One region of the Cytobacillus sp. FSL K6-0265 genome, then DNA from elsewhere that is predicted to be linked to it. Evidence: riboswitches for the same ligand, from Rfam matches in the RefSeq annotation. Region 1 holds a riboswitch; each other region holds the start of a gene.
The links. A riboswitch is a leader RNA that binds a small molecule or an ion and turns the genes downstream of it on or off. The one in region 1 is predicted to bind lysine.
Positions count from the first base shown of each region.

Region 2: linked by a shared signal. The riboswitch ahead of MHH73_RS21585 (transporter substrate-binding domain-containing protein) and the one ahead of MHH73_RS18540 (Na+/H+ antiporter NhaC family protein) in region 1 are both predicted to bind lysine.
Region 3: linked by a shared signal. The riboswitch ahead of MHH73_RS16370 (aspartate kinase) and the one ahead of MHH73_RS18540 (Na+/H+ antiporter NhaC family protein) in region 1 are both predicted to bind lysine.

Region 1 covers NZ_JBBOPE010000001.1:3,658,785-3,666,802, reverse strand. Annotated here, with positions in the region: gene MHH73_RS18555 (iron ABC transporter permease) at 1-1,792, shown strand, start outside; gene MHH73_RS18550 (DUF72 domain-containing protein) at 1,937-2,782, shown strand; gene MHH73_RS18545 (YunC family protein) at 2,844-3,146, shown strand; lysine riboswitch at 3,266-3,450, shown strand; gene MHH73_RS18540 (Na+/H+ antiporter NhaC family protein) at 3,623-5,194, shown strand; gene MHH73_RS18535 (ABC transporter substrate-binding protein) at 5,652-6,839, shown strand; gene MHH73_RS18530 (branched-chain amino acid ABC transporter permease) at 7,128-8,003, shown strand; gene MHH73_RS18525 (branched-chain amino acid ABC transporter permease) at 8,008-8,018, shown strand, end outside.
Region 2 covers NZ_JBBOPE010000001.1:4,267,435-4,275,452, reverse strand. Annotated here, with positions in the region: gene MHH73_RS21615 (response regulator transcription factor) at 1-405, opposite strand, end outside; gene MHH73_RS21610 (LysE family translocator) at 812-1,441, shown strand; gene MHH73_RS21605 (class I SAM-dependent methyltransferase) at 1,566-2,123, shown strand; gene MHH73_RS21600 (sulfite exporter TauE/SafE family protein) at 2,335-3,051, shown strand; gene MHH73_RS21595 (ketopantoate reductase family protein) at 3,130-4,176, opposite strand; gene MHH73_RS21590 (methyl-accepting chemotaxis protein) at 4,316-5,803, shown strand; lysine riboswitch at 5,934-6,118, shown strand; gene MHH73_RS21585 (transporter substrate-binding domain-containing protein) at 6,247-7,092, shown strand; gene MHH73_RS21580 (amino acid ABC transporter permease) at 7,315-8,018, shown strand, end outside.
Region 3 covers NZ_JBBOPE010000001.1:3,239,109-3,247,126, forward strand. Annotated here, with positions in the region: gene sdhA (succinate dehydrogenase flavoprotein subunit) at 1-416, opposite strand, end outside; gene MHH73_RS16360 (succinate dehydrogenase cytochrome b558 subunit) at 486-1,094, opposite strand; gene MHH73_RS16365 (YslB family protein) at 1,543-2,019, shown strand; gene MHH73_RS16370 (aspartate kinase) at 2,102-3,331, opposite strand; lysine riboswitch at 3,486-3,665, opposite strand; gene uvrC (excinuclease ABC subunit UvrC) at 3,735-5,507, opposite strand; gene trxA (thioredoxin) at 5,649-5,966, opposite strand; gene MHH73_RS16385 (electron transfer flavoprotein subunit alpha/FixB family protein) at 6,198-7,175, opposite strand; gene MHH73_RS16390 (electron transfer flavoprotein subunit beta/FixA family protein) at 7,215-7,988, opposite strand.

The DNA of each region.
Region 1 (8,018 bases):
AGCTGCACTTGCCGTAGCAGGGATGTTATTACAAACAATGACAAGAAATCCGCTCGCAAGTGCAAGTACATTAGGCATTCATGCAGGAGCATTTTTCTTTGTTGTTCTTTTTTCTATTTTCTTTCCTTCTATAAAGGGTGCCTTTCCATTTTTCGTGACGATGCTTGGGGGGATCATAGCAGCTTTAATTGTTAGTTTTCTAGTAGGTAGAGCATTGGATCCTATTAGAATCGCATTAACTGGATTGATAGTAACCATGTTGTTTTCTTCATTTACTAGTGCCCTGCAGCTGATATATGAAAATGAAGTGTCCGGGTTGTTTTTATGGGGAGCGGGAACATTGTTACAGCTTGATTGGAGTGGTGTTCAATTCGCTTTGCCATGGATTCTTTTTACTCTTCTTTTTGCCTTTATAATAGGTCATCGTTTTGACGCCTTACTGTTGGGGGAAGATGTAGCTGTAGGCTTAGGACAAAATGTGATGATTAGTAAATTAATAGGTTGGGGCATTGCAATTATATTAGCTGCTGTCTCTGTTACAGTAGTAGGCCCAATTGGCTTTGTTGGTATTATGGCTCCACATATTGTGCGTCTAATGGGATTTAGAAAGCATCGATCCATGCTAATAGGAAATATAGTGGTTGGTGCAGGCTTACTCATATGTGCTGACATCTTTGTTCGTATGATATCGAGTATGTCCGAGTTACCTGTAGGAGCAATGACGGCCATTATAGGAGCACCTTGGTTAGTATATTTAGCCTTAAAGGTAAGTAGGAAAACTAGAACGGCTGGAGGAGCATTAGAGGGGAAAGTGCGTATTAAGCATGTAAAAAGATTTTATTTCCTCATATTTCTCGCCGTCCTTGGATTAGTAGGGCTTAGCCTTTCGTTTGGGGGAACAAGTTTCACTAGTCTTTTAGAATTGCCAAGAGAATTGATGTATAATACCTTCGTTTGGGATTTTCGCTTGCCTCGAGTGATCGTCAGCTTCGGAATTGGCATGATGATGGCGGCTAGCGGTTTAATGATGCAGACTGTTTTACGTAACCCACTTGCTGATGCTTCTGTTTTAGGTGTAACTTCAGGTGCTAGTGTAGTGGCGATGTTGGTTCTCATTGTTTTTCCACAAGCCCCCTTTGTCCTTATTCCATTTGGTGCATTAATTGGTGCACTTGTCACAATGGGCATTGTATTGTTTATTAGTGCGCGGAGCGGTTATCAACCGATGATTCTATTATTAATGGGTGTCGCTATCTCTGCGGTAGGTTCTGCTATTATACAGATTTTATTAGTGCGTGCTAATCTTCATGCATCACAAGCTTTGACATGGCTTGCTGGTAGCACCTATGGTACGAGCTGGAGTGATATAGTAATAGTGATGATAACATCGTTGCTACTATTTCCGGTTATTCTCTATATGGCCAATACATTCGAAATCTTATCATTGAGTGATGAACTATCCATCGGTCTAGGTGTGAAAACAAGTAAAATGCGTATGTTTATGATTATATTAGCTGTTATGTTGTCAAGCATAAGTGTATCGGTGGTTGGAGCTATTGGATTTATCGGTTTACTGGCTCCTCATATTGCTAGGCAACTGGTAGGTCCGAAGCTACTACAGTTACTGCCATTAACCTTAGTAATTGGCGGAATTTTACTTATTTCAGCTGATTTTCTTGGAAGGGTAGTATTAGCACCAAAAGAAATACCAGCAGGAGTAATTGTTTCTTTAATCGGTGCACCTTACTTACTTTATTTATTGAAAAAAACAAACAAAATCAAATCGAGTTAATCTGTTTAATAAAAAATAATCTGAACAATAGTTCGGGTTATTTTTTATTTCTTTTTCACTTATTTTTGCGCGTTTTCTTGTTTATGGTTGTATCCTTTAGGTAAAATAATCTGTATGAAGATGATTGGTAGATGAGGTGATGGAATGATTAGGATTGGTCTTACTGGATGGGGAGATCATGATAGCCTATATACGGAGCGTGTATCTAACCGTGATAAACTATTAGAATATGGCGCTCATTTTCCAACAGTTGAGGTTGATGCTTCCTTTTATGCCGTACAGCCGGAAAGGAACGGGGAAAAGTGGGTAAGAGAAACCCCTGCTTCATTTAAATTTGTTGTGAAAGCTTATCAAGGGATGACGGGGCATCAAAGAGGTGAGATTCCATTTGAGTCAAAGGAAGAAATGTTTGCTGCTTTTAAAGCTTCGCTAGCCCCTTATATAAGAGAAAATAAATTAGCGATGGTCCTATTTCAATTTCCACCTTGGTTTAATTGTAAAAAGGAAAATGTCCAATATTTACGTTGGTGTAAACAGCAAATGGGAGAAATACCATGTGCAGTTGAATTTCGACATCAGTCTTGGTATCAAGAAACGTTTATAGAAGGTACTCTAAATTTTATCAAAGAAGAGAAATGGATACATACTGTTTGTGATGAACCACAAGCAGGGGAGGGGTCTGTTCCAATTGCGTTGCATACTTGCGGTCACCCAATTGTGCTTGTCAGGTTTCATGGTCGAAATGTTCATGGGTGGCAAAATAAAAAACAACCAAATTGGCGTGAAGTTCGATATCTATACCGTTATAATAACCAGGAATTATTGGAATGGGCAGACCGATTAAAGCAATTACAAAAAGAGGCGAAGGAGGTCTATGTGCTTTTTAATAATAATTCTGGTGGTGACGCAGCGGATAATGCAAAGGAAATGCTTCACATATTGGGCATTGAATATGATGGATTAGCTCCAAAACAACTCGGTTTATTTTAATGAAAGAGTACACCGAATCTCTACCTATAACATAAATTGTTAAAGGGAAGGGGGGACGGTCATGGTTGAATTAAAGCCTGTTATTTTGGATGGTCATACGTTTATGACTGTATCCGTTGAGCTGCCAAAGACTAATTTGTTAGTCGTATCAAATGATAAAGGATATATCATGTGTGGTGCATTAGACGTTGCGTTATTAAATGAGAAATTAAAAGATCGCAAGGTAATTGCTGGAAGAGCAGTTGGGGTGAAAACGATTCAGCAGCTAATCGATGCACCACTTGAATCAGTCACTTTTGCTGCGGAGGATTTAGGAATAAAAAAAGGGATGAGCGGAAGAGAAGCGTTATTAAGAATGGTATAGTTTATCCTACTATATCTTCAAAACAATAAATTTAAGAATATTTAAGGTTTTGATAGAGTTTTGCATAAATATTTATATTTTGATATAATGTATAGCAATTGAATAATGCCTTATCAATCCGATGGGGTAGAGGCGCAAATCATCATTAGTAATCAATGTGAGGATGACAACAGTGAACATTGATAAAAGGGAGATTTGCCGAAGCAAATAGGTACGTCAATATTTATTTGTTGGGGTTGCTCTAAATAAGAGTAACACTGTCATTATGGAGGTATATTAACCATAATGGGGAGCTACAGTCGTGATGGAGAATAACGTTACTTCTAGAAGAGTAATGATAGAATCTCTATCGTTACTCTTTTTTATTATCAATTAAGGATCAAAGAAAAGTGGGGACACCTTTCTCTGATCGTTAATTGATATGAGACGCATTCGTTCATGTCTATAGCTCCTATACTAATAGGAGGTCTTTTTTTATGACAGGTACATTTATTTCTGTGCTGCCACCTTTGGTAGCTATGCTTTTGGTTATTCTAACAAAAAGAGTAATTCTCTCCCTTGGTTTAGGGGCGTTAACAGCAGCTATCTTAATTGCAGGATATCAACCGCTAGATACGTTGCAAATATTTTTCTCGTCGTTCATAGAACTTTTTATAACGGATGAAGGGTTAAATACTTGGAATGTTTATATTCTATTATTCTTACTTATTCTTGGTAGCATTACTGCCTTTATTTCAATATCTGGTGGTAGTCGTGCTTTTGGTGAATGGGCAATGAAGCGTGTAAAAACAAGAGTGGGTGCACAGTTATTAACCGTAGTTTTAGGTATGATTTTGTTTATAGATGATTATTTTAATGCGTTAACAGTCGGACAAGTATCTCGCCCTGTTACAGATCGACAAAAGGTTTCACGTGTAAAGCTTGCCTATTTGATTGATTCTACATCCGCACCCTTATGTGTGATTTCGCCCATCTCGAGTTGGGGAGCATCAATTATTGCCTTAATTGGCTCGATTTTAGTGGCTCATGAAATAACGGATTATAGTGCATTCTCTGCCTTCATGCAAATCATTCCGTTAAATTTTTATGTATGGGCTGCAATTATAATGGTATTTATCATCGTTGTTGGGCAAATTGATTTTGGTCCAATGAAGAAACATGAGAACCAAGCTATTCAACAAGGAATTCTATTTGATAAGAAGAAACAGTTGAAAGACGAGGTTCAAGAGGAACTACCTACTAGTACGAAAGGGACTGTAGGTCATCTTATTTGGCCAATCATTGTTTTATTTATAGGGACAGTGAGTATGATGGCATGGACAGGCATTAGTGGTGCAGAGGGGAATTTGTCAATCGTATCCTTATTAGAAAACACAGATGTGGCCTTGTCACTCATTGTCGGAGGATTATTGAGTTTAGTTGTTGCTTACGTACAATTTGCTCAAGTAATAAAAAAAGACGATAAACTAACGAATAAGTTTTATTTGAAAGCAACATGGGTTGGGATGAAATCTATGTTTGGTTCAGTATTAATCTTAATCTTTGCCTGGTTACTCGGAGATTTAATTAGTCAAATAGGTACAGGGGAATATTTGGCTAGCGTAATTAATCAATCGAATCTTAGTCATGACTTTATCCCTGTTATCCTATTTATTATTGCGGCACTTATGGCCTTTAGTACAGGTACATCTTGGGGATCATTTGGCATTCTGCTTCCGATAGCTGGTGATATTGCAGTAGCAACGGATATATCCCTGTTGATTCCTGCAATGGCAGCTGTACTTGGAGGAGCAGTATTCGGAGATCACGCTTCACCGATTTCTGATACATCTATTTTATCCGCCACAGGTGCAGGTAGTAATTTGATTGATCATGTCATTACGCAGTTTCCTTATGCCTTTACAGCAGCTGTTGTTGCAGCCATCTCTTATATCATTTTGGGTGTAAGTGGAAGTGTACTTATTTCATTAGCTGCTTTGATTGTGATGATGGTTGGGATTTTATTTGTTGTTAAAATGTTCGGTACAAAAACCGAAAAGATGATATGATCGCTTTTTTGAAAATAAAGGAAGGAGGAATGAACTCATCGGTTTATTCCTCTTTTTCTATTCTACAAGTCTAAAATCACTACATAAGCAAAATTATTTTACCTCCAATAGAATTCCAAATTATTAACAATTATAAAAACTACATTATATCTATCTACTTTTAACTATTTTTTGAATATAATGATAGAGTTTTATAAACAAAACATAAGAGAGAAAAAACCTTTAACGCTCTAAACGGTTGATAGATTTCTAAATATTAATACTATTCGTAAAGATTGTTTTGACAGATGAATAAAATGATACTATACTATTTTTAGATTTATAGCAATTATCAGAAAAATATTTTATTTTGGTTATTTTAGTCTATTTCTTGTATGGTATCTTTTCTTGTGGGGGTTATATGGGGGATTTGAACCATGACCTTAGTTGTTGGAATAATCAAAAAAGGGGGATCTTTATGTTTTTTAAAAAGAGAATGACCGCTGTTCTTCTAGCTTCTACTATAGGAGCTGCAGGTTTCCTTGCTGGCTGTGGTAGTGATAGTGCAGGTGGTGGTGAGTCTGGCGATACTGTCAAAATAGGTGCCAACCTAGAACTCTCTGGTGCTGTTGCCTCATATGGTGAAGGAATTGCCGAAGGAATTGAATTGGCTGTGGATGAAATTAATAAAGATGGTGGGATTGACGGTAAAGAAATAGAAATCGTAAAAGTCGATAATAAATCGGATGCAGCAGAAGCAACAAATGCAGCAATTAAATTAACGGAAAATGATGATGTCGTAGCTATTATTGGGTCTGCTACAAGTGGTAACACAGTTGCTCAAGCACAAGTGGCTAATAATTCCGAGACGGTATTGCTTTCTCCATCAGGTACGAGTCCCAATGTCACAGTGAATGAAGATGGAAGCTTAAATGATTTTGTCTTCCGTACATCGTTTATTGATCCTTTCCAAGGAACGGTCGCAGCGAATTTTGCTGCAAATGAATTAGGAGTTAAAAATGTAGCTATCTATGCTGATAATGCAAGTGATTATGCAAAAGGTTTAGCAGCTTCCTTTAAAGAAACTTTCGAAGCAGCAGGTGGGAAAATAGTTGCCGAAGAATCGTATGTGGCAAAGGATACTGATTTCAGGTCCACACTTACAAGAATTAAATCAGCTAATCCAGAATTTATTTTTATCCCCGGTTATTATGAAGAAGTAGGACTTATTGTCAAACAAGGCCGTGAGATGGGTATTGACGTACCGCTAATGGGGGCTGACGGTTGGGATTCACCAAAGCTAGTTGAATTAGCCGGAGGGGATTCCTTAAATAATACATTTATTACAAACCATTATTCTTCTGGTGATCCAGATGAGACGATCCAATCCTTTGTAACAAAGTTCGGGGAAAAATATAATGGCTCATCACCAGACGCTTTTAATGCATTAGGTTATGACTCTGTATATATGTTGAAAGATGCCATGGAGCGTGCCAAAAGTACAAGTGATGCAAAGAAAATTAAAGATGCCTTAGCTGAGACGAAAGATTTAACTCTTGTAACGGGTATCATTTCAGTCGATGAAGATCATAACCCAATTAAATCAGCTACTGTATTGGAATATAAGGATGGGGAACAAGTCTTCAAAACGAAAGTAAATCCTTAAATTAAGGCTGTATTGAAATGGGAGGAGCGAAAGAGGCCTTCCATTTTTTTATCAGATAAGGGCAAATTTTAGATGCCATTGCCAATACCTATAGTCCAAGGTTACTTGGGACAAAGAAAAGAGTGAATGATCTTTGTCCGGTCGGTGTTTGTGGATTATCAAAGATCATCAGCTTTTTTAGAATAAGCGTGTCAATTACCTTAAAAGGAGATATTCAGCATAGCGTTTTCGCTAGCTGTCACTCTCTATCTGAAGCTATTCGGGTTATTTGAAGAGGAGTGGGGATTCATGGATTGGATTCAACAGTTAGTAAATGGGATATCGTTAGGAAGTATTTATGCACTAATTGCTTTAGGTTATACAATGGTTTATGGAATTATCAAATTGATCAACTTTGCCCACGGTGAAGTATTTATGATTGGGGCTTTTGTCGGTTTTTATGCTATTGCTGGATGGGGATTAGGGTTCTTCCCTGCTTTAATTATTGCAATGGCTGTCTGTGCAGGAATGGGTATGTTAATTGAGCGTGTAGCATATCGAAGGTTGAGAGGTTCTACTCGAATTGCTGCTCTCATAACAGCGATAGGAATTTCTTTATTTATACAGTACTTATTTATTTACTTTAGAGGGGCACAACCAGAGGCTTATCCTGAAGTCATTAGCAATCAAACATTTAACATTTTTGGTGCACAAATCAGTAGTCAATCACTCATGATTTTAGGCACTTCTATTGTACTAATGATCGTTTTACAATTTATTGTTCATAAAACAAAAATCGGTAAAGCGATGCGCGCTGTGTCACATGATATGGATGCGGCAAGGTTGATGGGGATTAATGTAAACACAACCATTTCAGCTACTTTTGCTATTGGCTCTTCGTTGGCTGGGGCAGCAGGCGTTTTCTTTGGCGTGTATTATACAAAAATAGAACCGTTAATGGGTGTGATTCCAGGAGTAAAGGCCTTTGTTGCAGCTGTACTAGGTGGCATCGGAATAATTCCTGGAGCGATGGTTGGAGGTCTTGTGCTAGGAGTAGTTGAAACGGTTGTTAGTGGCCTTGGTTACTCTTTATGGAGAGACGCGGCAGCATTTGTCATTCTGATTTTAATCCTTTTATTTAAGCCATCAGGTATCTTTGGCAAAAATGCAAGAGAGAAGGTGTAAAAGGATGAATACGAA
Region 2 (8,018 bases), 610 kb from region 1:
TAATATATTTTCTTTTGAAGCTGATTGATTATACAGCATTGTCCGCCGTAATTGTGATTTGACGCGTGCCACTAATTCCATAGGATTAAACGGTTTGGTCATATAATCATCCGCACCAATGACAAGCCCAGTGATACGGTCAAAATCTGATGTTTTAGCACTTAAAAAGATGATCGGAAAAAGATAGTTTTGTTCGCGAATCATTCTAGTGACTTCATGCCCGTCTAGACGGGGCATCATAATATCTAAGACAGCCAAATCAATGGGGTGTGATTGTACAATTTTTACTGCTTCTTCTCCATCATTTACTTTGAAAATATGAAAGCCTTCTTTTTCCAAATGGAGCCCAACAAGGTCAGCAATTTCCGCCTCATCATCGGCAATCAAAATATTTACATGCTTCACGTTGTACACCTCTAATTTTCAGTAAGAATCTCTTATAGTATAGCCGTTAACCATTTATTCATCCAGCAAGAGAATAATCGTTACCTTCCTTGAATGCTCTATCGATCAGGAGGCATTTTTTATGTATGAGGAGATTTTAAACAAAATGGTCCACGAATAATCATGGGGGATTGTGGCCTGTCAATCCTTACTTGGAAATCTCTTATAATAAAAAATATTGATGATGAATTTTGACTGCTGGAGTTAAAGTGATTAATGAGTATAGTCATGTGGCAGGAGAGCCTTATTCTGATAGAAGTGAGAAATGGCTATCTTCGTTCAGAAATAACTTTTAAAATATTCTATTTATTTTCTCGCGAGAGGAGTACAATAGGAGTGAATTTATTACTTGAGGGGGGCAGATTAAATGTTTGGCATCACAAGTTTTACGGTGTTTTTAGCCGCCGCGATTATTATGAATATTACCCCAGGGACAGATACGATGTATATTGTCTCACGGAGTGTCTCGCAAGGAAAGAAGGCAGGGATATACTCTGTTCTTGGTATATCTACAGGTGCGATGGTGCATACATTTTTAGCTGCTATTGGACTATCCCTTATTTTAACGACATCAGCCATTTTATTTACTATTATAAAGGTGATTGGTGCGGCGTATTTAATTTATCTAGGCGCACGTATGGTCATTCAAAAATCCTCTCAATTTGAGGTCAAAAAGACGAAACCTTTAACTGCAAGGAAAGTGTTTGCTCAAGGTTTACTAACGAATTTAACCAATCCAAAAGTGGCGCTTTTCTATATTTCATTTCTTCCTCAATTCATTTCTGTAGACAATGGATATGGCCCACTTCCTTTTATCATACTTGGTATGACCTATGTTGTAACAGGGACCATTTGGTGTTCGATTGTCGCTCTGTTTGCCTCTACAACGACGAAAAAACTTAGAAATAATCCTAAAGCAGAATTTATCCTTAATAAGGTAACAGGCATGATCTTTGTCGGCTTAGGCATTAAGCTTCTCCAAACAAAGGCATCCTAATAAGGAGCAGAAAAACGCTGCTCCGTTTTTTCTTCCACTACAAAATTAACCATTTACAAAGAAGAGTAAATAAATTATAGTTATTATGGAGTCTTTATATCTGTAATTGAAAAGGGGTTTTTTTATGAATGAAAAAGTAAAAAGAAAAATTAGTAACCTTGAACATATTGGTCGTTCTCCTGCTGAGGAATTATTTCAATATCTCCCCCTCAACCATAGTGATGTCGTATTAGATATAGGAGCTGGTGCAGGGTACGTGGCACTACCTATTGCAGAAAGGGTAGATACAGTTTATGCGCTTGATTTAGATGAGGAAATCTTAAACTATTTGCAGTCTACAGCTGAGAATAGAGGAATCACAAACATTCAGCCCGTAACAGCAAATTTTAAAGAGATCCCATTAGCAGATGAACAAGTAGATATTGCGATTGCTTCCATCTCGCTACATGAGGTAAATCCATTATCTACCGTACTCGAAGAAATCAATCGCACCTTAAAAGCTCGAGGTACGTTCTTATGTATTGATATTGAAAAAACCGCAGATGCCAGAGGACCGAGAGTTTCATCGGGGGATATGATGAAGGCAATGGAAAATGCAGGTTTTGACCATATAGAAATGATGGTCTCTCAGAGGAAATTAGGAAATGAGCCGGTTTATATCATTAGGGCAGAAAAGAAGTAATAAAGGTAATAGTTATATTTATATTTGTATTTGTATTTGTATTTAAGAAAGCCTGAACCACTTTAACTAAAAGGCACTTTTTTATCTTAAGCTGATAAGTCCTCGTTCCACGTGAAACAAAAAGTCTCATCTTATGAGGGTTTTGTTAGCTAAAATGGTAAAATAGAGGAAGGAGAAAAAGTCTCTGGAATAGTGAAGGTGGTTTGCTCAATTGCTCATTTTATATATACTACTTATTTTAATTGCTTCTATATTACAGGCGAGTACGGGGTATGGCTTTTCTATTCTAGCGACGCCATTTTTACTACTGTTTTTTGAGCCGATGGAAGCCATTCAAATCAACTTAATTTTATCTTTGTTTATTTCGATTGTCATGATAGGGAAAGTCAAGGTTGACGTGGATCAAAAAGTGTTAAAACGACTTACCATCGGTAGTATTTGTGGGTTGCCTTTAGGGATGGTCATTTTTCTTTGGTTACCACTCAATTGGTTAAAAATAGGTATAGGCGTTTTAATTTTAGTTTTGACAGTGTTGATGATTGCTCAATTGAAGATGAAGCAAACGAAAAATAGAGATTATGGTGCTGGTGGGTTATCTGGTATGTTAACGACAAGTATTGGTATGCCAGGTCCGCCGTTATTATTGTATTTTTCGGGCACAAAAACGAATATGGAAAGTCTGAGAGGGACGACAATTGCTTTTTATTTATATATCTATGTGATTAGTCTGGCTATCCAAATGGTTGTTGCTGGCACTACACAAACAGTTTGGCTCGCTAGTTTGGCCGGGGCTCCTGTTGCACTAATTGGCATATTTTTAGGGCAGTTATTATTTAAAGTCATGAGCCAAAGGTTTTTCTCAATTATTTCTTACTTAATCCTTTTATTTACTGGATTATACTTATGTATCAACCAATTATTTCTCTAAACCCGCATGCGAATTAGAAGAAAAAAAGACTGGTGAGATGTTCGATTTAGAACGTCTCACCAGTCTTTCAATTATGGATTAATGAACAGCCATTTCTTTGTTTAATAGGGATTCAAAAGCTTTAATATTCTTATCAAACTCCGGCAGTTGTTTTGTTTCTTCCGCTTGTTTGATTAAGCTAGTGACAAGATCATTTACTGGTGAAGGAACTTGTAGGGCGGTCCCTTTTGTTGAGATGTAACCGTTAATATAGTCGACTTCTGTTTGTAATCCTTTTTCTAAATCTTGTAGCATACTAGCTTTGAGCAGTGCTTGAGGACCAAATGCTTGTTTAGCAATTTGGATGACCCTTGGTAGATTGCTCTTGTCTTCGTTAATAGAGAAAATACCTACATTTACACCAGCCAGTTCGCTAAATTGAATGTTATTCGCGTAACCAACCTTCAATGTTTCATCAGCCAACATCACAGCACTTGTGACAGCGGCCTCATTACTCAGTATATCCCCATATGTACAACCTAGTGCGGCAGACATACCGCTCATCGCTACATTGACAAGAAGCTTGGACCATTTTGTACCGATTAGATTATTTGACACGATGGTGCCACCAACATCTTCAAGAACGGTTTTTACTTGATTCACACGATCAGTCATCTGTCCGTCTAACTCACCAATTTGAAAAGCGTGCGCAGAGAATGCCTGTTTGTCTGATGTTAATTGTGAGACACCTGGTTTTACCCAAGTAGCACCAAACTCTACAGAGCCACCGATTATACGATCTGCACCAAGTGATTCTATTAAACTTTCTTCTGGAACACCATTTTGAAGAGAGAGTAATATACTTGCTTCGTTCATATGCGCTTGAAGTTGTAGGAGTACTGATTTATTGTATACTTGCTTAGTTAAAAGTAAGACAAGGTCATAAATGCCAGTCATTTCATTTGGCGTGATGGCTTTCACAGAGGCCTTTAGGTTAACAGTCCCCACAACTGTTGCACCGTTTCTGTTTAATGCATGGATATGATCGGTATTTACATCGATGCATTCCACTTGATGCACCCCTTTTGATAAGTGTGCCCCAATAATCGTTCCTAAAGATCCTGTTCCCATAATAGCAATTCTCATATGTATCCTCCTAAAATATTTAGTTGTAAAGAACTAACATTATAGTTAATCATACCGAAATAAATACTAGAAATAAAAGAAAAAAAACCCAAATAATAGGCTGAAAGTCCTTTTTGGATGAAATTAGGAGGAGAAACAATTGGATACGCAAAAGAATGAATTATTAAGAGTTCATAAAGTGAATATGTGGGGATTAATGATATTAGCTGTCTTATTAGTCTTCCCCATTGTTATTGACCGGGGTATAAGCGATTCAATTGTCATTATGAGTGCTGGGATGTTTGTCATTGTCATGGCAATTGTTCTGTACTTTTTGCGTATCAATGATTACGTAAAGGGTTTTTTGTATGCTGCTACACCAAACCTTATTGTGATGGCACTCTTTTTTATTGACGGGTATGCTTTGAATAAGCATTATATTTTATTCTTAACGATTGCAATGGTGGTACTATATTTTAAAAAAGAAATGATTGTTGCTTTTTTGGTATTCTATAATGTTAGTTTTATTGCAACCTACTTGATTATCGGCCATCAGTTATTGGGTGAAAGTAATAGTGTCCGGAGTATTGTAACTATTATTCTTGTCAGCAACGGGATTTTGTATTTATTTTATTTATTAGCTAGTTGGGGGAGGGAATTAATTGACCAAGCAGAGCAAAAAGAATTAGAGTCAAAAGACCTCCTTATGCAGTTGCAAGACACTTTTGGTTCAATTGATAAAGGTACAGTGACGCTAGAAAATCATATTGGGCTCTTTAAGCAAAATATTGAAACGATACATGAGTCAAGCCAACAAGTATTAGAAGCTGCTCAACAGATGGCAACAAGTATTCAAGAAGAAGCGAACAGTTTGAATATTGTCAATGATTCTATGAGTCAGTCTTTACAAAACACAAAAGAGTCAGTTGCCATTTCAGAGGACGTCGTAGAAAAATCGAAGAATATGAATGAAAAAGTACAAGACGGTTTAACTAAGATTGTCGATGTTACAACACATATGAATACTGTAAATACAACGATTAGTGTGACAGCATCGACGGTATCAGATGTTCATTCAAGTATGGAACAAGTGAATAAATTATTGGCAGGCATTAAACAAATAGCAGAACAAACAAATTTACTTGCATTAAATGCAGCGATTGAATCAGCAAGAGCGGGAGAGCATGGGCGAGGCTTTGCGGTCGTTGCAGATGAAGTAAGGAAGTTAGCTGAGCAAAGTGCTGAAATTACGGTGGCGATCTCTGAAGTGACGAATACCCTTTTCAATCAGTCCCTTGAAGCACGTAAAAGCTCTATTGAAGGGGAGGGTGCTGTAAAGCAGGGACAAGCACTGTTAACAGAGATATCTGCCTTTTTCAACGAAATACAAACATCATTACAAGAAAACAACTTAGAGTTAGTGAGAGGAGTAAACGAGGTTTCCGCGGCAACCGAAAAGTTTGAACAAATTCAAGAACAGATTGAAAATATGGCGAATATATCAGAGGAAAATGCCGCAGCTACAGAAGAAATCGTTGCCATCATAGAAGATGAACATGCAATGGTATCAAACGTAAATCATTCGGTAGCCGATATTAACCGGTTGAGTGTCCAGCTAAAAGAGCTAGCTTCAAGTAAACAAGTTTAATATTGATCATTGTCCTCTAATCAAAAGGATGTGCGAAAAAAGGACCAATTTTCCATAGAGTTTATATTGACAGACGCTATTAAACTATTGTAGCCTAATAGATATCAAATTGAATAAACCTCACTTTTTCTGGTGGGGTAGAGGCGCGGTATTTAACAGTCTTTAGTAGAGTGATAAGGCATGATGAGACTAAAGAGAAGGAAATATCGCCGAAATGTGCTATATCCGATTGTATAGCATGTTGGGTCTGCAGTGAATAATTGCAGGACTGTCTTAATAAGCTTACCCGGTTTATTAAGTTGCACTATCTCTAAAATGGGAAAAGTAGAGGATTTAGGCGGAAGAATAACAAGGACCTGAGTTCATCTCAGGTCTTTTTTGTTATTCTTTTTCTTAATTCGGAATAGTTTAATTAATAGAAAAATATATTAGGGGGAATAGAAATGAAAAAGAGATTTGCTTTACTAGCTATGGCTTTAGTACTGAGTATGTTTCTAGCTGCTTGTGGTTCAGGTGACGAAGCAGAAGGTAACACGGGTTCAGGTGGAGAAGATAAAGACGTTTTTCGTGTAGGACTAGAGGCTGGTTATGCGCCATTTAACTGGACGCAAATGGATGATAGTAACGGCGCAGTAGCAATTGAAGGTAATTCAGAGTTTGCAGGCGGGTACGATGTTGAGATTGCTAAGAAAATAGCAGAAGGCTTAGGGAAAGAACTAGTGATTGTGAAAACAAAATGGGATGGCTTAGTCCCTTCTCTTAACTCAGATAAGATTGATGCCATTATCGCTGGGATGTCACCAACAGCAGAACGAAAAGAAACAATTGATTTTTCCGATAACTATTACGAATCTGATTTAGTGATGGTTGTGAAAAAAGGTGGCGATTACGAAAATGCTACATCGATTCAAGACTTCAGTGGAGCAAAAGTTACTGCCCAATTAAATACATTTCATTATTCAGTGATTAATCAAATTGACGGCGTACAACAGCAAACAGCGATGGAGAGCTTCCCTGCTATGCGTGTTGCGTTAGAGTCCGGAATTATTGACGGTTATGTTTCTGAACGCCCAGAAGGTGTAAGTGCTTCAGCTGCTAATGATAATTTTGCGATGGTTGAATTTACTGAAGGATTTGAGACAAGTGAAGAAGATACTGCCATTGCAGTAGGGTTGAAAAAAGATAGCGAATTAACAGATAAAATCAATGAAATCCTTGCAGATATTTCTGAAGAAGAGCAGAAAGAATTGATGGATGCTGCGATTGAGAATCAGCCAGCGGCAGAATAACTAAATGAGCCGGCTGCATGAGATGTAGCCGGTTTTGTTTCGAGATAAGGAAATACCATTTTGCAGTTGAGACTTGTCTTTTTAATACCATAGTGGAGCAGGTGAGACTTTTAATAAAAAAGAGCCTATTCCACAGTCGAGTTTCTTCATGACCATGTATCCTTAGCAGAATGATTGGTAAAAAAGGGACCAATCGTTATGAGAGAAAAGGAGATAATATCAATGAGTATTGAATGGATTATTCGCATCGTAGTCGAGTATTGGCCAATGTTCCTACGCGGCGCAGGTGTAACATTATTAATTGCCCTAATTGGTACCGTTTTCGGTGCGTTAATTGGTCTATTATCAGGGGTTTTACGGACGATCCCAATGCCAGAAAAAGGGTCAAAACGATTATTATTGAAGGTCGTTAATCTTATATTATCAGCTTATATTGAATTTTTTAGAGGTACGCCAATGATTGTACAGGCAATGGTTATTTTTTACGGTGCAGCGATGGCTTTTGGTTATCAGATGGATCCGTTAATTGCAGGTATTGTCATTGTTTCCATTAACACAGGTGCTTATATGGCAGAAATCGTTCGCGGAGGAATTATCTCTGTCGATCAAGGTCAATATGAGGCAGCACAAGCAATCGGTATGAACCACGTACAGACAATGATGAATGTTGTCTTACCACAGGTCATTCGCAACATTCTTCCCGCAACAGGAAACCAGTTCATTATTAATATTAAAGATACCGCTGTACTAAGTGTCATCTCGATATCCGAATTGTTTTTCCAAACAAATTCGATTGCCGGTAATAATTTCCGCTATTTTGAATCATTCTTTGTTGTTTGTATTATTTATTTCATTATGACTTATACTGTGACATTAATTTTGCGCTATATCGAAAGAAGAATGGATGGACCAGCAAACTATGTCAT
Region 3 (8,018 bases), 420 kb from region 1:
AATGCATAAAGCAATTGTTGACCTGTTGTCGCACCAGCGAAGGCAGTACGGTGATGCTGTGTTCCGCCAAAGCGTCTAAAATCTAATAATCCTTCAGGTGTACGGTTGAACATAACACCCATACGGTCGAATAAATGTATAATGCCAGGTGCTGCTTCTGCCATCGCCTTAACTGGAGGTTGGTTGGCTAAGAAGTCACCACCATAAATTGTATCATCAAAGTGAATCCAAGGAGAATCCCCTTCACCTTTTGTATTTACCGCTCCGTTAATACCACCTTGGGCACAAACAGAGTGAGAACGTTTAACCGGCACTAAAGAAAATAATTCTACTTGTCCGCCAGCTTCAGCAATTTTAACAGTTGCCATCAATCCGGCTAATCCGCCACCGACAACAATAACCTTTCCTTTACCCATATCTGACTCACTCCCTTAATACTAATACCTCTAAAAACCGAACAAATTATAGAAAAATGTATGTATTCATTATACAAAAGCAAAAATAGCACGAATACCTACAATTGATAATGCGACAAAAATGACTAAAGTTACATAAGTTGAAATCAATTGTGATCTAGGAGATACTGTAATTCCCCAGCTTACCATGAATGACCATAAACCATTTGCAAAGTGGAAAATTGCAGATAATACACCAACGATGTAAAATACTAACATGAATGGGCTAGACAAAATATCAGCCATCATATCATAATTTACTTCAGCACCGAACATTGCTGCAATACGTGTTTCCCAAACATGCCATACGATGAAAATCAATGTAATTACACCGGTTACACGTTGAACAAAGAACATCCAGTTTCGGAAAAATCCGAATCTTGAAGTATTATTTTTTGCTGTAAATGCAATGTAAAGTCCGTAAATTGCATGATATAACAAAGGTAAGAAAATAATAAATATTTCTAGGAAATATCTAAAAGGAAGACTTTCCATGAAATGTGATGCGTTATTAAATGCCTCTTCTCCCCTAGTTGCAAAATGGTTCACTACTAAGTGTTGGATTAGAAAGACCCCAACAGGTATAACTCCAAGTAATGAATGCAATCTGCGATTAAAAAACTCTCGATTACCCGCCATAAGTTTACCCCCTTGAATTTGTAGCATGACACGCTGAATATGTACATAACAAATCCTTCGCATCACTAAGAAAATGCAAATCATTTTCAAAACATTTATATGACATGTCCATTTTACTCCCATAGCCCATAAGCGTCAAGAAAACGGATACAGATTTTGTCGATATTACGAAAATTTTTTCTATTCTACTTTCACCCAAAAAACCATTGATATAGTTTTTTCTAACTCTATTTTGCGGTATATTAAAATAGCTTAGAATGCGCAAAAATATTCATTTATTACGCATAAACATACATTTTTATCAGGGTATTATTAGTGTTAAGATTATTCCCATAATTTACACTAGCTTTACAAACTAAAAATTTTTCCCTTTTTACTGTACGTATTCGTTTTTTCCAAGTAAATTGTATATATTAGACTTTAAGAAAGAGGGGAGATTTAGCATAATATGCCATCTCAAGAAGCCCAAATAGAAGAAACCGAAAACATGACAGAACCAATCGAACCAAACAAAGAAGTGATTCCAGCCTTTGGTTATGAATTAATTAGAGAAGAACTTTTACATGATTTGCTAGGAAAAGACGCACCAGATATTTTATACTGGGCAGGCAAGAGACTAGCCCGTAAATATCCTCTTGAAACAGAAGAAGACTTATTCAGCTTCTTTATCGAGGCTGGCTGGGGAAACTTGACGAAAAACCTCGAAAACAAAAAAGAAATCCAATACGAGTTGACAAGCGAACTCATTCAAAAACGTTGTAAGGAAAAGGCCCATGCCACATTCCAGTTAGAAGCTGGTTTTATTGCTCAACAAATCGAACAGAAAAAAGAAGTGATTTGTGAAACTTTCGAGCACCCACGTAAAAAAGGGGGGAAGGTTCTCTTCACAGTCAAATGGGATAAAAAGGACAATATCCATACCTAATAAATAGGTAAACAGTAAACAAAAAAATCCAAACTTCATTCTATTAAGGCATTGGAATGTTGTTTGGATTTTCCTGTCTTATTTAATTTTTTACTAAATCCCCGGCTAAATCAAACGTTTGATGCAAAGCTTGAGCAGCATTTAACATATGCGCTTGGTCTATCACAGCCGAGACTTTTATTTCCGATGTACTGACCATTTTTACAACGATGTTATTAGCAGCTAATACATTAAACATCTCAGCTGCTACCCCTGGGTTTGAGATCATTCCTGAACCAACAATCGAGATTTTCGCCAATTGTGATTCCCATTCAATCTGATCATAACTTAATGCTTCTCGATTTTTTTCTAGTATTTTAACAGTCTCTGTAAGATCTTGGTTTTTAATGGAAAAAGATAAGCTTGATGATTTATCATCTGTGATACTTTGGATAATAATATCGACATTTATATGTTCTTTCGCTAAGAGTGAAAAGATGGATGAAAGGCTTATTAAAGGGTCTTTAATCCCTAATACAGATACCCTTGTAATATCATCTTCAAAAGCAACCCCTCTAACAACTAAGTTCTCTTCCATTTCCGCAACCTCCTCAATTATTGTTCCTTCTTCTCTTTCCATACTAGAGCGCACTTCAAGCTTTACATTATAATTCTTTGCAAACTCAACTGCTCTAGGATGCAGAACGCCTGCACCAAGATTAGCTAATTCAAGCATTTCATCGTACGAGATAGATGGAAGCTTTCTTGCATTTTTTACATAACGAGGATCCGTTGTGAACACACCTGTTACATCGGTGTAAATATCACATTTATCCGCTTTTAATACTGCTGCAAGAGCCACTGCTGTTGTATCGGAACCACCTCGACCTAATGTGGTGATTTGGCCAGTCTCACTTAAACCTTGAAAACCCGCTACGATAACAATTCTCCCTTTTTTTAACTCTTGTGAAACAGGTTTTGTGTCAATATCAGTGATTCTGGCGTCGCCATGTACTGATTCCGTTTTAATCCCTGCTTGCCAGCCCGTAAAGGAAGTTGCCTCATACCCTTTTGCATTTAAAGCAATTGTTAATAAAGAGATCGTTACTTGTTCACCTGTAGATAACAACATATCCATTTCTCTCTTACTTGGAGCGGTTGATAATTCTTTTGCCATGCCAACTAATTGATCAGTCGTTTTGCCCATGGCCGACACAACAACAACGATATCATTACCATTATTTTTTTCTGCAATGACACGGTTGGCTACATTTTGAATATGATCAACCGAGCCTACGGAGGTTCCACCAAATTTTTGTACAATTAAGCCCACTTTTCTCCCCTACTTTCAAATCATTCGTTTCTATTTCCTGCCGCCTGTATGTACAACCAACACATTTCTACCCATATTCGGCATAAAAAAAAGCAATGAGATAAAACCCATCCCATTGCTGTGTAGTTAAACGTATGAACAATCTACGTACACACAGTGAGATAGCCCTCCAAGACAGATAGTCTTGACAATCCTGCATTTATTCAATGCAGAACCAGCGAAGAAAATATTGAGTCTTTCTTCACTTCGGCGAACATTCCCTTTCAAAGTCCTTCAACGAAGCTCAATCTTCTAAGGAACTTTTACTAATGAAGCTCGCACCTCTACCTTCACTTTCAAGTTAAAAAGTGATTTGATATAAAGTTAAAAACACTATACCATATTTGTTTTTTTCAGACAATAACTATTCATGCAACTTCTCATAAAGATCTTGTGCTACTTTTAGTGGTAAGCCAGATTCCCTAAGGTCTTCTACACTAGCTGATTTCATTTTTTTTACAGAACCAAATTCTTTTAATAACTGCTTTTTTCTTTTTTCTCCGATACCATCTATTTCATCAAGAAGTGATTGAAAAGCGCTCTTTCCACGTACTTGTCTATGAAATGTAATGGCAAATCGATGGACTTCATCTTGAATTCGTTGCAGTAAATAAAATTCCTGACTATTTCGAGCAAGAGGGATTATTGTTAATGGATTTCCGTAAAGTAGTTGAGATGTTTTATGCTTATCATCTTTGACTAATCCTGCTAAAGGAATATCTAAACCCAGTTCATTCTCAAGCACATCTCGCACGACTTCAACATGCCCTTTGCCACCATCAATGATGATTAAATCTGGTAGAGGTAGCCCTTCTTTTAAAACCCGACTATATCTCCGTCTCGTCACTTCCCTCATTGATTCATAATCATCTGGCCCTTTAACTGACTTAATCTTATATTTCCGATACTCCCTTTTTGCCGGCTTACCATCGATAAAGACAATCATAGCTGATACAGCATCGGTACCTTGAATATTGGAATTATCAAAAGCTTCAATGCGATAGGGTGTGTAAATCCCTAGCTCCTCACCTAAGCTTTCAATTGCATTCACCGTTCTTTCCTCATCACGTTCAATTAGCGAGAATTTTTCTTTTAAAGCAATCTTTGCATTTTTATAGGCAAGTTTTACTAGTTCTTTTTTCTGTCCTCTTTGAGGAATAAATATTTTCACATCTAAAAGCTGCTCAGCCATCGTCACATCAACAGAGTCTGGCAAATATATTTCTTTTGGTTTAAAATGATTAGCCTGTTCATAAAAACGTCCGAGATAGGTGAGCATCTCTTCTTCCGGCTCATTATAGATTGGGAACATAGATACATCTCTTTCAATGAGTTTCCCTTGCCTTATAAAAAACACTTGGACACACATCCAACCCTTATCAACCGCATAAGCAAACACATCGCGGTCAGTAAAATCCGTCATCGTAATCTTTTGTTTTTCCATCGTTGTTTCAATATGAATCATTTTATCTCTGAAGTCTTTTGCTTTTTCAAACTCTAGCGCGGCAGACGCTTCCTCCATTTTCGTTGAGAGTTCTTTTTTGATCTCTTTATAACCACCATTTAAGAAGCGAGTAATTTCATCTGTCATCTGTTTGTATGTTTCTGACTTTACTTCATTCACACATGGAGCTAGACATTGGCCGATATGGTAGTACAAACAAACTCTATCTGGTAAGGTGTTACATTTCCTTAAAGGATAAAGGCGATCTAATAATCTTTTTGTTTCATTGGCCGCCTGCACATTTGGGTACGGTCCAAAATATTTACCTTTGTCTTTTTTTACTTTTCTCGTGGTAATTAGTCTCGGATGTCTTTCATTTGTTAATTTAATAAAAGGATAACTTTTATCATCCTTTAACATAACATTATATTTGGGGTCATGCTTTTTAATTAAATTTAACTCTAATAATAATGCTTCCATATCGGAAGAGGTTACAATATATTCAAAATCATCAATTTCATTTACAAGCCTTAATGTTTTTCCATCATGTGAACCGGTAAAATAGGACTTAACCCGATTACGAAGCACTTTCGCCTTACCGACATAAATAATTGTCCCTTGGCGATCTTTCATTAAATAACAACCTGGTTGAGCAGGTAATAAAGATAATTTATTTTTTATATGATCATTCATAATGAGCTGTCACATCCATACCTAAAAAGAATATCATTGCAGGAGGAAATCATACCCTTCTTACTGATTTTGCCATAATCGTACTGTAAAAAACCCCGATCTTCTTAAAGTAGAAGCCGGGGTTTGTTTTTATGGTACTTCTTATGCACCATGTTTTTGAAGCAATTCAACTAATGCTTCTTTTGGTTGGAAACCAACCACTTTATCTACTTCTTTACCATCTTTAAATACGATAAGAGTTGGGATGCTCATAACACCAAATTTACCAGCAGTTTCTTGGTTATCGTCAACATCAAGTTTAACGATTTTCACTTTATCTCCCATTTCTCCATCGATTTCCTCAAGAACTGGTCCAATCATTTTACAAGGTCCGCACCATGGTGCCCAGAAGTCTGCAAGGACTAGACCTGAACCAGTTTCAGCAGTAAAGTTTTGATCTGTTGCATGTGTGATAGCCATAATATTTATATTCCTCCTAATAAATAACTAAAAAATCTTATCGAAAGTATATCATCGATTAATAATGGATGCTATTATTTTGCTCGTATAGATTACCCATTTTTTTATTGTATCATACTGAACCTTTAAAAGGGATCCAATGTCTATTTTATTCATCATTCATCTTTTTGCCAACATAATAAAGAAGCGAGTAGTACAAGTCTACCCGCTCATATCAGATATAAACGAAAATTATGCATTTACAAGTAATTCTTTAAACTCTTTCGTTAGTAGTGGAAGGACTTCAAATAAGTCACCCACAATACCATAATCCGCTACTTTAAAAATATTCGCTTCAGGATCTTTGTTGATGGCAACAATAATCTTTGAATTGGACATGCCAGCTAAATGTTGAATTGCACCAGATATACCGCAGGCAATATAAAGATCCGGCGTAACCACTTTACCTGTTTGACCGATTTGAAGTGAGTAATCACAGTAGTCTGCATCGCATGCACCACGTGAAGCTCCCACAGCACCACCAAGGACATCTGCTAATTCTTTCAACGGCTCGAAACCTTCTTCACTTTTCACACCGCGTCCACCAGCAACAATGACTTTCGCTTCAGAAAGGTCTACACCTTCTGTTGCTTTTCGTACAACTTCCTTAATGACTTGACGCAAGTTTTTAATTTCTACAGATAAAGATGAAACATCTCCAGTTCTACTTTCATCTTTTTCAAGTGGTGCGATATTATTAGGACGAATCGTAGCAAAAAGAAGTCCATCTGTTACAATTTTCTTTTCAAATGCTTTTCCAGAGTAAATCGGACGGGTAAAGACTAAATTACCACCCTCAACTTCTAGATCTGTTACATCAGAGATGAGACCGGATTCTAGCTTTGCCGCAATCCTCGGTGCAAGATCCTTACCTTGGGCAGTATGTCCGAAAATAATTCCTTCAGGATCTTCTTGATCAATAACGGCAAGTAAGGCTTGGGAATAACCGTCAGATGTATATTGTTTTAACTGTTCATCCTCTACTGTAACCACACGGTCAGCTCCATATTGAATGAATTCAGCTCCTAAAGCGCTTACAGAATCACCAAATAATACACCTACTACCTCTCCACCTTCAGCAGATGTTTTTGCTGCAGCAACTGCTTCAAAAGAAACATTACGCAATGAACCTTCTCTTACTTCACCTAGTACTAAAACTTTTCTAGCCATTATTATACCCCCAACGTTTTTATTCTTTTATGCTCGTTATTAGACAACTTTTGCTTCGTTATGAAGTAGACCGACTAATTCTTTTACTTGATCTTCTAATTCACCTTCAAGCACTTTTCCGGCTTCTTTTTTCGGTGGTAGGGAAATTTCGATTGTTTTTGTTTTCGCTTCTACATCATCTTCGTCTAAATCAAGATCGTCTAATTCAATTTCGTCTAAAGGTTTTTTCTTTGCTTTCATAATTCCTGGTAAAGAAGGGTAGCGCGGTTCATTTAAACCTTGTTGTGCAGTGACAAGCAATGGTAAAGAAGTCTCGATTACTTCAGAATCACCTTCTACATCACGAACAACTGTAGCTGTTGTACCTTCAATATCTAATTTAGTGATGGTTGTGATATAAGGAATAGCTAATAATTCCGCGACACGAGGGCCAACTTGACCTGATCCACCATCGATTGCTACATTCCCACCAATAATTAAATCAACCTCTTTATCTTTAAGGAATTCAGCTAAAATTTTTGATGTCGTAAACTGATCTCCTTCTTCGACGCCATCTTCTGTATTGATCAGTACTGCTTTATCAGCACCCATCGCTAATGCTGTACGAAGTTGTTTCTCCGCTTCTTCTGTCCCAACAGAAACAACCGTTACTTCACCACCATGTGCATCACGAACTTGGATTGCTTCCTCAATTGCATATTCATCGTAAGGGTTGATGATGAATTCTGCTCCATCTTCATTAATTTTGCCGCTTGAGATTGTGATCTTTTCTTCTGTATCAAATGTTCTTTTCATTAGTACATAGATGTTCATGGTTTCGCCTCCTAATTTTACAAACATTCC